DNA from 3 places in the Streptomyces sp. NPDC006259 genome. Region 1 is predicted to be linked to each of the others. Evidence: riboswitches for the same ligand, from Rfam matches in the RefSeq annotation. Region 1 holds a riboswitch; each other region holds the start of a gene.
The links. A riboswitch is a leader RNA that binds a small molecule or an ion and turns the genes downstream of it on or off. The one in region 1 is predicted to bind cyclic di-AMP.

Region 1 (2,823 bases):
ACTGCGCACCCTGCCCGTGGAGTTCGCCCCCGCGGCCCCCGGTGGACCCGCCGCAGCCGTCCGCTGACCGTCCGTCATGTGCCCGAGGCACGGAGCAAAGGTGACCGTTCCTCAACTCTGTGATCTTCACGTGATCTGCGCGGCACTAACTTGTGACAACTGATCGTCTGCCGATACGTTCACCTGTCAGCGCGGCGCCCCGTTTCATGCGCCGCGCAGGCACTGCTGTCTCGAGAAAGGCCCTCGCATGCTCTCCGGGAACGGTCGTCACCGGCGCCCCCGTCAGGCTCCGGCCCTCCTCGTCGCGGCCGGCGTGACCGGCTCCGCGATCGCCATCCCGCTGCTGGGCGCCACCGGCGCGAGCGCGGCCGACGGCACGGTGTGGGACACGGTGGCGGAGTGCGAGACCGGCGGTTCCTGGAGTGCCGACCAGGGCAACGGCGAGTACGGCGGCCTGGCGCTGAGCCAGGAGGACTGGGAGGCGCACGGCGGCCTCGACTTCGCCGAGCGCCCCGACCTCGCCAGCCGCAACCAGCAGATATCCGTCGCCCAGAAGGTCCTCGCCGCTCAGGGCGTCGGCGCCTGGGGCACCTGCGGACTGACGTCCGGGCTCAGCAAGGAGAACGGCGCGGGCAGCGTGGACACCGGTGTGGCGGACCCCTCGTCCGACTCCCCCGTGACGTCCGGATTGTCCGACCTGTCCAAGGGGTCGTCCGGCTCCTCGGCCTCCAACTCCTCGGGGGCGTCCGCCTCTCCGTCGGCCGAATCCTCCACGGATGCCGCGGATGCGGCGGATGCCACGGACAAGGCGTCTCCGTCCGCTTCGTCCCCTTCCTCCGGTACGCCGGACGGGGCCTCGAAGTCCGGCGAGCCCGCCGGTGCGGACACCTCGCGAACGGGCGACAGCCCGTCCACGGCAACCCCAGAAGTGGACGACTCGGACAAGTCGGTCCAGGAGGCGGGCTCTTGGAGCCTCGTCGACACGGGTTCCCTCACCTCCGGCCGTCATCGCGGCACCACCGCCGACGAGGCCGCGGACGGCACCACCACCGCCTCCTCGGGCCGCCACGCCGCGGGCACCTATGTCGTCCGCGAGGGCGACTCCCTCGTCTCCATCGCCGATTCCCTTGGCCTCGACGGCGGATGGCGCGCGCTCTACGACGAGAACAAGGACGCCATCGGCTCCGACCCGAACAACATCTCCGCCGGTCAGACGCTCGACACAGCGGCGGAATAGGGCGGAAAAACGGGAAAAACAACGGGAGTTCGCGTCACACTTCGCGGCGAATGTCCGCTTTGGTGAAAGTGTGGGATGAGTCTCAGAAGGCGTGATCCTCTTTGAAATTCCGCCGGGCGCGTGTCTACGGTCGGGACCGCTCGGCAATCCGGGCCCCGGCCGCCGCAACGCCGAATCCTGCCAGTGGCGGCCCGGGAACAGTCGTCGCGCAAGCGCCGTAGGCAGGAGCGGGGGACCCAAGGTAAGTGCCGTACCGGGGCAGTCGACCGGAACGGCTTGGGGTGAAGTCACCTCCCGGGGAGCAGTGCTCCCGGGGAACGGTGGCCGGGCAACTCACACGGCCCGAACCCGACAGCTCACCTCGCAGGCGTCGGTGAGGGGATCCACCATGCTGTTTTCCGGTAAGGGCAAGCACCGCCGTCCGTCCAAGGCCACCCGCGTCGCCGCGCTCGCCGGTGTCACCGGCGTCGCCATAGCCGCCCCGCTCATGGCGGCCGGCAACGCCTCCGCCGCCACCGTCTCCGAGTGGGACGCGGTCGCCCAGTGCGAGTCCGGCGGCAACTGGTCCATCAACACGGGCAACGGCTACTACGGCGGTCTGCAGTTCTCCGCCTCCACCTGGGCCGCGTACGGCGGCACGCAGTACGCCGCGCAGGCCAACCAGGCCTCCAAGTCCCAGCAGATCCAGATCGCCGAGAAGGTCCTCGCGGGCCAGGGCAAGGGTGCCTGGCCGGTCTGCGGCGTGGGTCTGTCCGGCGCCTCCTCCAACGGCGGCTCGTCCTCCAACGGCTCGTCCGCCGGCAGCTCCTCGTCCAGCGGCAGCTCCTCGTCCGGCGGCTCCTCGGAGACCACCACCCGCTCCACCGAGCAGCAGGGCGCCTCCCGCTCCGCCGAGCGTCCGGCCGCCAAGTCGCAGAAGACGGTCACCACCCCGACCGGCAAGAAGGTCAAGAAGGGTGACGGCGAGTACAAGGTCGTCAAGGGTGACACCCTCAGCTCCATCGCCGAGGCGCACGGCGTCAAGGGTGGCTGGGCCAAGCTGTTCGACCTGAACAAGGACATCGTCCAGGACGCCGACCTCATCTACCCCGGTCAGCAGCTGCACCTGAAGTGACATCAGGCCCCCGGCCGGACCACGGCCCCCTCACCGCCGAGGCCGCCGTGCCGAAGCCCTCGTGAGGGGCCCCGTCCCCACGGTCTCCCCGCCCCGGTGCGTTCTCCCCCGTACGCACCGGGGCGGGGTTTTTCCTTCCCTCGGCCGCTTCCGCCGGCCACCCCCCTTTGTTCCGGACGGAAACAATGGGTACGGTCTCCCTGTCCACGGGACGGTCGGTCGGCCGACCGACGCCCCGAGGCGGTTAGGCTCTAGTCGCAAGGCTCAGCAAGGGCTCATCACGGCCCTCTCGTGCCCCGCACAACCAGCGTCACATCCCAAGAAGGAGATGCTCGTGCCGTCCATCGACGTCGTCGTAGCCCGGGAAATCCTCGACTCGCGAGGCAACCCCACCGTCGAGGTCGAGGTCGGCCTCGACGACGGCAGCACGGGTCGTGCCGCCGTCCCGTCCGGCGCCTCCACCGGTGCCTTC
Region 2 (2,823 bases), on a different contig from region 1:
CGAGACCCGGGCCGAGGACGGCTCCCTGGGAGTCCGAGACGCCGTACGCGAGGGCGTGGCCCTGACCGAGCCGGCCCCGCTCGTGGGGCAGGAAGCCGACCGGCTCGCGCCCCTCGTACACCACCGCCACGCGCGTGCGGGGCCGCACGCGCGCCACGGCGTCGGTGAACTCCGGTTCCATGAACGGGTTGCGCGGAGCCGCCGACGCGACACGCAGCGCGCGCCACCGCTCCTTCTCCCCCTCGCCGAGATCCTCCGGCTTCAGCACACGAATACGCCCACCGCTCAACCCGACCCCCCGATCAAGTCCCCGTCCCCCTGGACTGTCTGGACGGTACCGCTCCAGGTACTACGGGCGGTAGGTAGCGGACCATCTGGTTGCCAACCGGTGCATAGGCCTTCAACGTCCCTGTACCCGGCGTTGCGGCAGAAAGCCGTTTCTCGCCCGAACGGCACGGAAGGGGAAGGAGCGGGCGCCGAACTGGAGGTGAGTCGGAGCCCGTTGGGGTCCGTATTCTCTGATCATGGCCGCACCCACCGCATATGCCGCGCGCTGCGCGTACTCCCTCGTCGCCACCGACCTGGACGGAACGCTGCTCCGCGGCGACGACACCTTCTCCGACCGGTCGCTCGACGCGCTCGCGAGGGTGGCGGCGGCAGGGGCCCACCACCTGGTGGTGACCGGCCGGCCGGCGCCTCGCGTACGGCCGCTGCTCGACATCCTGCGCGGCAGAGGGCTCGCGGTGTGCGGACAGGGCGCGCAGCTCTACGACGTCGGGGCGGACCGTCTGCTGTGGTCGGTCACCCTGGACCGTGAACTGGCCGAGACGGCGCTCGGCAAGATCGAGGCCGAGGTGGGCGAGGTGTACGCGGCCGTCGACCAGGACGGCGTCGACGGGCTCACGCTCATCGAACCGGGCTATCTGATGCCGCATCCCACGCTGCCGGCCCTGCGCGTCGGAGTGCGCGACGACCTGTGGTGCGAGCCGATCAGCAAGGTGCTGCTGCGTCATCCGACCCTGTCCGACGACGAGTTGGCGGCGACGGCCCGTTCAGTGGTCGGCTCGCTGGCCACCGTCACGATGTCCGGGCCGGGCACGGTGGAACTACAGCCGTGCGGAGTGACGAAGGCGACCGGGCTGGCCCTGGCGGCCGAGCACCTCGGGCTGCGGCCCGAGGACACGATCGCCTTCGGTGACATGCCCAACGACCTTCCGATGTTCGACTGGGCGGCGCGCGGTGTGGCGATGGCCAACGCCCATCCCGAACTCAGGGCGGTGGCGGACGAGGTGACGACGTCGAACGAGGACGACGGCGTGGCCGTCGTCCTCGAAAGACTGTTCCCGTAGTTCACCTGGCGCCCCAGGCCACCTGGTTCCCTCGTTCTACAGGTTCCCGGTTCCCTGGTTCTCCCGGTCCCCGGCAGCCCGGTCCCCGGCTGTCCCGGCTCCCCGGCTCTCCTGGGGAGGCTGTCAGTAGGCGCCGAAGACGTTGTCGATCGAGCCGTACCGGTGGGCCGCGTAGTTGCAGGCGGCGGTGATGTTGGCGACCGGGTCGTACGGGTCGTAGGCCGTGCCGGCCACGTGGTAGGCGGCGAAGGTGGGGTCGATGACCTGGAGCAGGCCCTTGGACGGGATACCCGCGGCCGCGTTGGAGTCCCAGAGGTTGATGGCGTTCGGGTTGCCCGAGGACTCGCGCATGACGTTGCGGTAGATGCCGTCGTAGGTGCCCGGAATGCCCTGTTCGGCCATGATCGCGAGGGACTCGCGGATCCAGCCGTCGAGGTTGTCGGTGTACCCGGCCGTGGTGGTGGCCGTGGTGGCCGACGTCGTGGTGGCCGCGGAGGCGCTGGTGGAGCCGATGAGCGGAAGGGCCAGCACGGCGGCGCCGGTGGCGGCGACGGCGAGGGTGCGGGCGAGGCGGGTGCGGCGGTGCTGGGCGGCAGCAGGCATGACGAAAGGTTCCTCTCCGGCGCCTGCGAGGTGAGCTGTCGGGTTCGGGCTGGAAAGTGCCCGGCCGGCCGCCGTAGGGGTACGGCGGGACGGCTTCACCCCAAGCCGGTCCGGTACGTCCGTGACGTACGGCTCGGCGACTTACCTGGGTCCCCCGCTCCTGCCGTGCGTGAGTGTTGGTCAATGGGATGTCGGGCGGCGGCAGGATTAGGCGTCTGCCCGACAGGCCGGGAACGTATGCGAGAGCGCATGTCCGGAACAAGTGCCGGATTCACAGATCGCCCCTATTGACCTTGATCGGATGACTATGCCTGCTTGATCCTTTGTATTCGCCGGACGTCAACTCGCCGACGGCAAAGCGGAATCACAGCTTCCGGGTCTGGTCACCGGCAGGGCTGTGGAGTGAGCCAACTCACCAGCGTCCATAAGAAGGGTATAACGGGCATTGAGCCTCAAGTCCCTTTTAAAGGGGCGTACGTGGAAGGTGCTTCCGCCCGGTCCGGTGGAACACGCCCCCGCCGCCCTCCGTGCGTACACCTCTCGACGGGGAGTCGTTGCTGAGGCTCCCGCCGTTCGAGGCGCCGCGTGCACGTGGGTGGTGGGCGGGGCGGCCCGGTGCCACGCCGCGGACCTGTGCCGCCGTCTACGCACCTGGGTGCGCTGCGACTCGTACGTCAGCCTCGTGCGTCAGCCGCGGTCGCGGTCGCAGTGGGCGGTCGCGGTCGGAGTGGGCGGTGGCGGTGGCGGTGGCGGTGGGCAGTGGCGGTGGCGGTGGCGTCCGGGGGTGTCGGCCGGTAGGAGAGTCCGGCCGGGGCGTGCTCCGGGAGTGCCGACGCGGGCTCGGCGGCCGGTGGCCGCCGCGCGCGGGCGT
Region 3 (2,823 bases), on a different contig from region 1:
CCTCCAGGTCGGAGGAGCCGAGCTTGCGCAGAGAAGTCATGCCTTATGACAACACCCTGGCCGGAGGCGCGCATTCCGCGCCTCCGGTCAGGGTTCACGAACATCCGGGAAACATCCGGGCGTAGACCTCACCGACCCCCGTGACACTCCCCGGAAGACCTCAGGGGGTGAGCCCCTTGGACCGCAGCCAGGCGGCCGGGTCGATGCCGCTGCTGCTGCCGCCCGGGTGGACCTCCAGGTGGAGGTGGGCACCGGTGACGTTGCCGGTGGCGCCGACGCGGCCGATGATGTCGCCGGTGGCGACCTTCTGGCCGACGCTGACGCTGATGGAGGACTGGTGGGCGAACCACAGCTCGGTGCCGTCGTCCAGGGTGAGCACGGTCTTGTACCCGTACGACCCGTCGTAGCCGGCGGAGGTGATGGTGCCGTTGTGCACGGCCTTGATGAGCGTGCCGGTGGGGGCGGCGAAGTCAAGGCCGGTGTGGTACCCGGAGGACCAGTAGGCGCCGGCCTGGCCGAAGGTCGAGGTGATCGTGTACGAGGAGGTCGGCAGCGTGAACTGCTTGGCCAGCTCGGCGAGGCGCTCGGCCTCCGCCTTCTTGGCGGCTTCCTCGGCGGCCTTCTTCCTGGCGGCCTCGGCCTTGGCCGCGGCGGCCTTCTCGGCCTTGGCGGCGGCGTCGGCGGCGGCCTTGGCCGCGGCGGCCTCGGCGGCTTCCTGCGCCTTGGTCTCGACCTGTGTCTGCTGCGACTCGGCCTGCGCCATGATCCGGTTGCGGAGCGCCTCACCGGCGTCGGCACCGCTGTCCGCGCGGTCGTCGGCGACGGTCTCGGCGCCGAAGGTGCTGAGCGCGGGCGCCGTCTCCTCGGGGGTGTCGTCGTCCGAGATGAGGGAACCCACCGAGGGAAGGTCCGGCATGGAGATGGAGACCGGCGACTTGCCGGTGTTGGCGCTGGCCATGCCCGCGCCGCCGACGGCAGCGATGACACCGACGCCGAGAACGGTGGAGCTGCGGGCGAGTCCGCCGCGCTGCTTGGCGACGCGGTGCTTACCGCGCACCGGGCGAACGGAGTCCGCGGTGGGGTTCCATTCCTCCCAGGGGCCCTCGTCGGTGCGGTAGGTGCCGTAGCCGAAGGTCTGCTGGGCGGGCACGGTGGGGGCTTCTGGGGCAGGCCGGTTGGACGCCACGCGGGCGTGCTCCTTTCCTTCCGTCGCCTACCGGGTTAGCTGACGGGTTCGGAGCGGGAAGGTCTCCTACGCGCGTATACCGGCCGTGACTGTACGGCGGCTTACGCGAGATTCACCCCAAGTTGGTGGTTCCCCGGTTCCCTTGCGGGATTCGACGCGTGCGCGCGGAGCCGACTCTTGTGCCGGCTGGGACGACCGCGCTGCGTTATCGAACGTTAATAGACCTGGGCGCATGATTCCAAGCCGTTCTGCTTGATCAACAACATTTCTGGCCTGGACTTTCGGCCCAGGACCGCTGAAAAACGGGCGAGTTGACCGACCGCCGGAACACCTCAGGAGTCACCCGGGTTTTTGATGGTGACTCAGATGTGATCACAGGGCTCCCGAGCGATCACCCTGCGTGACGGCTCCTGCGGCGACGCCGCCCGCCGAACGCACCGAAGGCCGGAATCCCATGATCAGGATTCCGGCCTTCGGCCTTGAGTAGCGGGGACAGGATTTGAACCTGCGACCTCTGGGTTATGAGCCCAGCGAGCTACCGAGCTGCTCCACCCCGCGTCGGTGTGACACCAGTCTACGCCATGCGGGGGATGCCCAGAACCACGGTCGGACGCGGGGGCTCGATCAGGGGGTCCGTCGGAGCAGATGCCCGTTCGGCGCCTTCGCCTGGTCCCCGTACTCCGGAAGGACGACGACGTCCGCTCCGGCGGCGGTGAGCAGGCCGCTGCCGTCGGCATCGGTGACGAAGGTGTCCGGCTCCCGCCAGGCCGTCACGACCCGGCGCACGCCCGCGTCGAGGATGAGGCGGGCGCACGGGGCGGGCCGGGAGGAGCGCCGGGCGCAGGGCTCCAGGCTGCTGTAGACGGTGGCGCCGGCCAGCCGGGGGTCGGCGGCGTCGATCTTGGCGAGGGCCGCCTCCTCGGCGTGGACGACGGGATCGCCCGCCTCGCGGGAGTGGCCGCGCGCCAGCTCCGTGCCGTCGGCCGCCACCACGACCGCGCCGACACTGAAGGCGGTCCGCGACGGCGGACAGGCGGCGGCCAGCTCACAGGCGAGGGCCAGCCAGTGCCGGTCGGCGGCGGCGGGGAGCGGGCCGGTACCGGGTGCGGTGGGCTCGTACGACATCAGGACGACGTCCTCGATGCGCCGGGTCCCGACCAGCCGCAGGCGCCCGCCCTGATAACCGCCGGGGCCGAAGAGCCGGGGCGCGTCCGGGTCGCCCACGAACAACGGTGCCAGGACGAGCTGGAGTTCGTCGGCGAGGCCCTCCTGGAGGAGCTGGGTGTGGACGGTCCCGCCGCCCTCGACCATCAGGCGCCGTACGCCCCGTACGTCGTGGAGGTGTTCCAGGAGCCGGCGCCAGTCGAGGTGGGCGCCCAGCGGCACGACGTCGGTCGCGCGCCCGAGACCGAGGGCACGGGCGCGGTCCGCGCCCGTCCGCGTCGTGTAGAGGACCTTGTGGCCACCGGTGTGCCAGAACCGGGCCTCCGGGTCCAGCTCTCCGGAACCGCTGACCGTCACCTTGAGGGGGTACTCCGGCTTGCCCGCGGCGACCCGTGCGGCACGGCGGCCGGGCGAGTTGACCAACAGGCGCGGGTTGTCGGCGCGGATCGTGCCGGCCCCGACCAGGATGGCGT

Region 2: it holds a riboswitch for cyclic di-AMP, as region 1 does, so the genes downstream of both, ACFYO5_RS17140 (transglycosylase SLT domain-containing protein) here and ACFYO5_RS36930 (transglycosylase family protein) in region 1, are expected to answer to the same signal.
Region 3: it holds a riboswitch for cyclic di-AMP, as region 1 does, so the genes downstream of both, ACFYO5_RS27660 (M23 family metallopeptidase) here and ACFYO5_RS36930 (transglycosylase family protein) in region 1, are expected to answer to the same signal.

The regions. Positions count from the first base shown of each region.
Region 1 covers NZ_JBIAHY010000013.1:97,845-100,667, reverse strand. The annotation lists gene ACFYO5_RS36940 (cytochrome P450) at 1-67, shown strand, start outside; gene ACFYO5_RS36935 (transglycosylase family protein) at 248-1,237, shown strand; cyclic di-AMP (ydaO/yuaA leader) riboswitch at 1,441-1,622, shown strand; gene ACFYO5_RS36930 (transglycosylase family protein) at 1,626-2,351, shown strand; gene eno (phosphopyruvate hydratase) at 2,680-2,823, shown strand, end outside.
Region 2 covers NZ_JBIAHY010000004.1:118,314-121,136, forward strand. The annotation lists gene ACFYO5_RS17130 (GNAT family N-acetyltransferase) at 1-274, opposite strand, end outside; gene ACFYO5_RS17135 (HAD family hydrolase) at 525-1,349, shown strand; gene ACFYO5_RS17140 (transglycosylase SLT domain-containing protein) at 1,473-1,952, opposite strand; cyclic di-AMP (ydaO/yuaA leader) riboswitch at 1,958-2,138, opposite strand.
Region 3 covers NZ_JBIAHY010000006.1:687,501-690,323, reverse strand. The annotation lists gene ACFYO5_RS27665 (aldo/keto reductase) at 1-40, opposite strand, end outside; gene ACFYO5_RS27660 (M23 family metallopeptidase) at 161-1,186, opposite strand; cyclic di-AMP (ydaO/yuaA leader) riboswitch at 1,194-1,353, opposite strand; tRNA gene ACFYO5_RS27655 (tRNA-Met) at 1,671-1,744, opposite strand; gene ACFYO5_RS27650 (dihydrofolate reductase family protein) at 1,811-2,823, opposite strand, start outside.